One region of the Pseudarthrobacter sp. LT1 genome, then DNA from elsewhere that is predicted to be linked to it. Evidence: riboswitches for the same ligand, from Rfam matches in the RefSeq annotation. Region 1 holds a riboswitch; the other holds the start of a gene.
What was found. A riboswitch is a leader RNA that binds a small molecule or an ion and turns the genes downstream of it on or off. The one in region 1 is predicted to bind glycine.

Region 1 (3,588 bases):
GGCGAAGGGGTGGATGGAGGCGAACTCCGGCCAGGAGATGGCTTCCATCTCTGCGGTGGCATTCAGCTTCATGGTGCACGAGCCCAGCGGGATCATGGTGCGGTCCAGCGCAAGGTCCCGGTCCGACAGCTTCCGGATGTAGCGCAGGAGCTGGGTTTCGGACCGGTGCGTGTTGAACACCGGGTGCTGCAGGTAGTCGGAGGATCGTCCGACGGCGGCCTCCAGTCCGAAGCCTTCAGCCGCGGCAACGGAGGCGCCAAAGACGTCCGCGACGTCGGCGACGATGGCCGCCGTCGTGGTTTCATCGAGCGAGATGCCCACGGTATCGGAGTCGACGGGACGCAGGTTGATTCCGCGCTCTTCGGCATCGGCGACAAGCGCGGCAGCGCGTCCGGGGACGCGGACGGTAAGGGTGTCGAAGAAGCTCGTGTGGAGCACCTCCACACCGGCAGCTGCCAGCGAGGCCGCCAGCACCCGGGCGTGGCCGTGAGTCGTTTCCGCAATCGCCTTCAGCCCGTCGGGGCCGTGGAAGACGGCGTACATGGAGGAGACGATGGCCAGAAGGGCCTGCGCGGTGCAGATGTTGGACGTGGCCTTCTCGCGGCGGATGTGCTGCTCGCGGGTCTGCAGCGCCAGGCGGTACGCGGGCACCCCTGCGTCATCCTTGGACACGCCCACCAGGCGGCCGGGCAGTGAACGCTCCAGGCCCTTGCGGACAGCCATGTATGCGGCGTGCGGGCCGCCGAAGAACAGCGGGACACCGAAACGCTGGGTGGAGCCGACGGCGATGTCGGCGCCCTGCTCGCCCGGAGGGGTGATCAGAGTCAGTGCCAGCAGGTCAGCGGCCACGGTGACCAGTGCGCCGCGGTCCTTCGCCGCCGCAATAGAGGCGGACTGGTCCCAGACCCGGCCGGAGGCGCCGGGCTGCTGGAGCACGATGCCGTTGATGTCGCCGTCGGGCAGCCCCTTGGACAGGTCGGCGACCTCAACTTCGAACCCGAGCGCCTCGGCGCGGCCCTTGACGATGGCGATGGTCTGCGGCAGCACGTCGATGTCCAGGACAGTCTTGCCGTCCGCTGCAGGCTTGGTCTTGTTGGAGCGGCGCATGAGCAGCACGGCCTCGGCCACGGCGGTGGCTTCATCGAGGAGGGAGGCGTTGGCGATGGGCAGGCCCACCAGGTCCTGGACCATGGTCTGGAAGTTCAGGAGTGCCTCGAGCCGGCCCTGGGAGATCTCGGGCTGGTACGGGGTGTAGGCGGTGTACCAGGCTGGGGCCTCGAGGACATTCCGGCGGATGACGGCGGGCGTGATGGTGTCGTAGTAGCCCTGGCCGATCATCTGTACGGCGGTCTTGTTCTTGGCGGCGAGCCTGCGTAGTTCCGCGAGCACCTCAACTTCACTGAGGGCATCCTGCAGGCGGAGGGCGGTTTCCTGGCGGATGACCTTGGGTACGGCGGTGTCCACCAGTGAATCGACCGTGCCGTAACCCACGGCTTTGAGCATGGTGTCGACGTCGTCCTGGCGGCGTGCGCCAATGTGGCGGTCGACGAAGGTGGTGGAGGCTGGGGTAACCGACACGAAGGAACTCCATTTATTCAGGCGGCGCAGGGTACGCCACAGCTATTCGGGTCCCTCCCCGCTCTGTATTGGACCTGAGAGTTTCCGCGTTCCCTGCCTGGGGAGGACCCGCTTGCACCGTCGGTGAGCACAACAGCCGTTTCGCTTCCCCCAAGGGAGGCCGGACAACTGCCTGCTGCTTTCCAGAGGTGCCTCGCCGCGGCGGTACAGGGGCCTGCGAGATTCCTGGGGAGGATTTGCTCCTACGGCGCCTGCCTGTACTTCCGGCAGAACTCTCCCGCCGCAGATCAAAGGCTATTCATTTGTTGGATCATGACGGCCGGTGACAGCCCTCACAACTCTCCATTGTCCTACGCCACGAGCCCTCCCGGCAAATGGAAAACTACCTGCGGAGCCGTTCCAAGGCGGCCAGGAGTTCCTCCACATCAGCGGCCGCTCCGCCTTCCGGCGCAGGGCCCACGGAAAGCATGGCATTGAAGTACAAACCGTCACCCATATACAGGACAGCCTTGGCCAGGCCGGGCCCCACATCTGCTGCGATCTCGTCCAGCCATCGCTGCTGGATGGCGGCGAACCGGCGGCGCGTCTCTTCATGCGCCACCTCCGCAAGCCGCGTGGCAGCCACGATGACCCGGTCCAGCGGAGTATTCGCCCAGACGGAGGAGCGGATGAAATACTCGGCGGCACCTTCGCCGGCCGAAGCCATCGCGTCGGCGTCCGCCTTGGCCAGCCCCTCCAGGCGGTCAAGCAGCACGGCGATGAGCGCTTCCTTGTTGGGAAAGTGGTAGAGGAGGCCACCTTTGGACACCCCGGCCTTCCGGGCTACGGCGTCGAGGGTTGCAGCACGCTCCCCCACTTCGATCAGCAGGGACTCGAAGGCGTCAAGGACCGCATCACGGGCTACAGGCTTTCGGGGCATGCCTTCCATCATGCCCTCCACCGGCAGGGAAGAAGGAATGCGTCCGTTTTCAAACTATACCGTCCAGACGGTACAGTTATTGCATGACGACTTCCCTCAGTCCGGCCCCCACCCAAAGGGACAGCACCGCCGCGCGGCCCCCGTGGCGGGATTGGCTTGCACTGGGGCTGCTGATGTTTCCCGTGCTGCTGGTGGCAGTGGACAACACCGCCCTGACCTTTGCCCTGCCCGCGATCGCACGCGCCCTGGAACCAACCGGCCTGCAGCTGCTGTGGATCGTGGACGCCTACCCCCTGGTCCTGGCCGGGCTGCTGGTATCAATGGGAAGCCTCGGCGACCGCATTGGGCGGCGGCGGCTGCTGGTCATCGGCAGCCTGGGCTTCGCCGCGCTGTCCGCCGCCACGGCCTTCGCCCCCACCCCGGAGTGGCTGATCGCCGGCCGTGCGGCGCTCGGGTTCTTCGGCGCCATGCTGATGCCGTCCACCCTGTCGCTGATCCGTAACATATTCCCGGAGCCCAACCGCCGGCGGCTTGCGGTGGCCATCTGGGCGGCCGGATTCTCCGGCGGCGCCGCCCTGGGCCCAATCCTCGGTGGATGGCTGGTGGAGCACTTCTGGTGGGGCGCCGTCTTCCTGGTGGCCGTGCCACTCATGCTGCCCCTGCTGGCGCTGGGGCCCGTCCTCATCCCGGAATCCAGGGATCCCGCGCCGGGCAGGGTGGATATCCCAAGCGTCCTGCTCTCCATGCTGGTCATGGTGCCCGTGGTCTACGGCATCAAGTCAGTAGCCACCGAAGGCCCGGGCACGGCAGGGCTGGGCAGCATCGCCTTTGGCGTGGCCATGGGGATCGTGTTCGTGCGCCGCCAGCACCGCTTGGAGCATCCACTGCTGGACATGTCGCTGTTCCGGAACAGGGTGTTCAGCATGGCCATCAGCGCCAACATCCTGGCCCTGTTTTCCTTCAACGGGTTCATCCTTTTCCTTGCCCAGCACCTCCAACTCCTGGAGGGGATGACGCCCTCCGTGGCGGGCATTGCCATGCTCCCGGCCCTGGCAGCCACCGTGGCGGCAGGCCTGGTGGTAGTCCCGTTG
Region 2 (3,588 bases), 440 kb from region 1:
GGCGACGGCGATCGCGGACAGGATTTCCGGCGTCGTGGTTTCATCCACGGACACGCCAATGGTGTCGGCATCAATGTGGCGCAGGTTGATGCCGCGTGCTTCAGCAGCGGTGATGACCTTGGCGGCCTTGCCCGGGACGGAAACGGTGACCGTATCGAAGAACGTCTCGGCGGCCAGTTCCCGGCCTGCGATCTTGAGCGTGGTGGCGAGGGCGCGTGCGTTGTTGTGGACGCGCTCGGCGATGGCCTTCAGCCCGTCGGGGCCGTGGTAGACGGCGTAGAAGGAGGAGACGATGGCCAGCAGGGCCTGCGCGGTGCAGATGTTGGACGTGGCCTTCTCGCGGCGGATGTGCTGCTCGCGGGTCTGCAGCGCCAGGCGGTAAGCCGGGAGGCCGGCGTCGTCCTTGGATACGCCCACCAGGCGGCCCGGCATGGAACGTTCCAGGCCCTTGGCCACTGCCATGTATGCGGCGTGCGGGCCGCCGAAGAACAGCGGGACACCGAAACGCTGGGTGGAGCCGACGGCGATGTCGGCACCCTGCTCGCCTGGAGGGGTGATCAGGGTCAGTGCCAGCAGGTCAGCGGCCACCGTCACCAGCGCGCCGCGCTCCTTTGCTTCGGCGATGACGCCGGCGTGGCTGAAAACGCGGCCGGAGACGCCCGGCTGCTGGAGCACGATGCCGTTGATTGCGCCGTCGGGCAGGCCCTTGGACAGGTCGGCGACCTCAACCTCGAAGCCGAGCGCCTCGGCGCGGCCCTTGACGATGGCGATGGTCTGCGGCAGGACGTCGGCGTCCAGGACGGTCTTGCCGTCGCGGACGTCCTTGTTCTTGTTGGCGCGGCGCATCATGAGGACGGCTTCGGCCACGGCGGTGGCTTCATCGAGCAGGGAGGCGTTGGCGATGGGCAGGCCCACCAGGTCCTGGACCATGGTCTGGAAGTTCAGGAGTGCCTCGAGCCGGCCCTGGGAAATCTCGGGCTGGTACGGGGTGTAGGCGGTGTACCAGGCCGGGGCCTCGAGGACATTCCGGCGGATGACGGCGGGCGTGATGGTGTCGTAGTAGCCCTGGCCGATCATCTGTACGGCGGTCTTGTTCTTGGCGGCGAGCCTGCGCAGTTCCGCAAGCACCTCAACCTCGCTCAGCGCGTCTTTGAGCGCAAGGGGCTTGGACTGGCGGATTGAGTTGGGAACGGCGATGTCCACCAGTCCATCAACGCTGTCGTAGCCAACGGCCTTGAGCATGGTGTCCACGTCAGCCTGGCGGCGTGCACCGATATGCCGGTCTGCAAAGGCAGAGGGAAGGGATTGAATCGTCATGAGGAACTCCAGGTTTGGCCGGCCACGGGTGGCACGGCATGGATCGGGTCCCTCCCCGCTCTGTATTGGACCTGAGAGATTCCGCAGACCCATCAGGGCCTGCTTGCACCGTCGGTGAGTGCTGCCGGAGCAGCACTGCTTTCCAGAGTCGCCTCGCCGTGACGGTACATGGGCCTGAGAGATTCCTGGGGAGGATTTGCTCCTACGGCGCCTGCCCGGTGATGGCCGGGAGAACTCTCCCGCCACAGCTCGAAAGGCATATTGAAATGTGGGTGATTCGGCTCACAGGTTACCGGCAAAGCGGGGCGGGGAGCAAATCGGTCCGTCATGGATTGGGGCTCCAGAGCGTTACGTGGATGGCGTAACGCCGGGTTTGACTTTTGTCCGTGACGGGCGCCACACTGAACCCCGTGATCCGGCCGGACAGCGGAACTGGCCCAAAGATGCTGGGTGCTCTGTTCGCCGGCCGGGATCACCGGAGGCCCCACAATCCATTCTGCGCATTACCGCGCCTGGGATGGATGCCCTCCGACAACTGAACACTGATTTAGCAAGCAAACGCTTTTGACCTGCGGCGGGAGAGCCCTGCCGGTACGTTCAGCAGGCGCCGTAGGAGCAAACCCTCCCCAGGAAACTCTCAGGCCCACGTACCGCCGCGGTGAGGCAACTCTGGAAAGCAGCCGGGCCGTGTCCTGGCTCACCGACGGTGCAAGCACGCCCATGCCGGCATGTGGAAACTCTCAGGTCCCAGACAGAGCGGGGAGGAAATCCAATCTTTGCGACACCCCGGGTGCCGCTCGAACGATGGAGTTCCTCAATGACGACCCATTCCCCGACGTCCCCCGGCGGCGGAGCCCCGCACCTGGAGCGGCAGCTCAGCAACCGCCACATCCAACTGATCGCCATCGGCGGTGCAATCGGCACCGGCCTGTTCATGGGCTCAGGCAAGACCATCTCGGCGGCCGGCCCCTCGGTGATCTTCGTGTACATGATCATCGGCTTCATGCTGTTCTTCGTCATGCGTGCCATGGGTGAACTGCTGCTCAGCAACCTCAACTACAAGTCCTTCAGCGACTTTGCCGCTGACCTGCTGGGTCCATGGGCCGGCTTCTTCACAGGCTGGACCTACTGGTTCTGCTGGGTCATCACCGGCATTGCCGACGTCATCGCCATCGCGGGCTACTCCAAAGAGCTGTGGCCCGGACTGCCCCTCTGGATTCCCGGCCTGGCCACCGTGGCCATCCTGCTCCTGCTGAACCTCACCACCGTGAAGGCGTTCGGCGAAACGGAGTTCTGGTTCGCACTCATCAAGATCATTGCCATTGCTGCCCTGATCATCGTTGGCCTGTTCATGATCTTCACCGGTTTCCAGTCCGACGCCGGCCCTGCCACCTTCACCAACCTGTGGAGCCAAGGCGGATTCTTCCCGAACGAGTTCATGGGCTTCGTGGCCGGCTTCCAGATCGCCGTTTTCGCGTTCGTGGGCATCGAACTGGTGGGCACCACCGCCGCCGAGGCCAAGAACCCGGAGCGGAACCTTCCCAAGGCCATCAACTCCATCCCCATCCGCGTGCTCCTCTTCTACGTGGGCGCCCTCATCATCCTGATGGCCGTCACCCCCTGGACCGAGTTCAGGGCCGGTCACAGCCCCTTCATCGCCATGTTCTCCCTGGCAGGCCTGGGCGCCGCGGCCACCGTGGTCAATCTCGTGGTGCTGAGCTCCGCGATGTCCTCCGCGAACTCCGGCATCTACTCGACGTCCCGCATGGTCTTCGGCCTTGCCCAGGAAGGCGACGCACCCGACGTCTTTGGCAAACTGTCCCGGCGGAAGGTGCCCCAGAACGCACTGTTCCTCTCCTGCGTGCTGCTGCTGTCCGGCGTCGTCCTCATGTATGCGGGCCAGGACGTGGGCAAGGCCTTCGACATGGTGACCACGGTCTCCGCCGTCTGCTTCGTCTTTGTCTGGTCCATCATCCTGGCCAGCTACGTCGCCTTCCGCCGCCGCCGGCCGCACCTGCATGAAGCATCCAAGTTCAAGATGCCCGGCGGTGTTGCCATGGTCTGGGTGGTCTTCGCCTTCTTCGCCTTCGTGATCTGGACCCTCACCACCCAGCCGGACACCCTGGTTGCCCTGCTGGCCACCCCGGTGTGGTTCATCCTGCTGGGCGCCGCATGGTTCGTCCTCCGCCGCCGGCCCGCACACCAGGCCCGTTTCGCCACGTTCCAGGCTGAACTGCAGGCAGACCAGGACTTCACCGACGCCGCATCCGG

Region 2: another riboswitch for glycine. It lies ahead of cycA (D-serine/D-alanine/glycine transporter); the one in region 1 lies ahead of gcvP (aminomethyl-transferring glycine dehydrogenase).

Annotation. Positions count from the first base shown of each region.
Region 1 is NZ_CP141830.1:915,306-918,893, reverse strand. It holds gene gcvP (aminomethyl-transferring glycine dehydrogenase) at 1-1,578, opposite strand, end outside; glycine riboswitch at 1,771-1,868, opposite strand; gene VIK36_RS04460 (TetR/AcrR family transcriptional regulator) at 1,961-2,497, opposite strand; gene VIK36_RS04455 (MFS transporter) at 2,581-3,588, shown strand, end outside.
Region 2 is NZ_CP141830.1:479,842-483,429, forward strand. It holds gene gcvP (aminomethyl-transferring glycine dehydrogenase) at 1-1,317, opposite strand, end outside; glycine riboswitch at 1,470-1,569, opposite strand; glycine riboswitch at 1,883-1,980, shown strand; gene cycA (D-serine/D-alanine/glycine transporter) at 2,135-3,588, shown strand, end outside.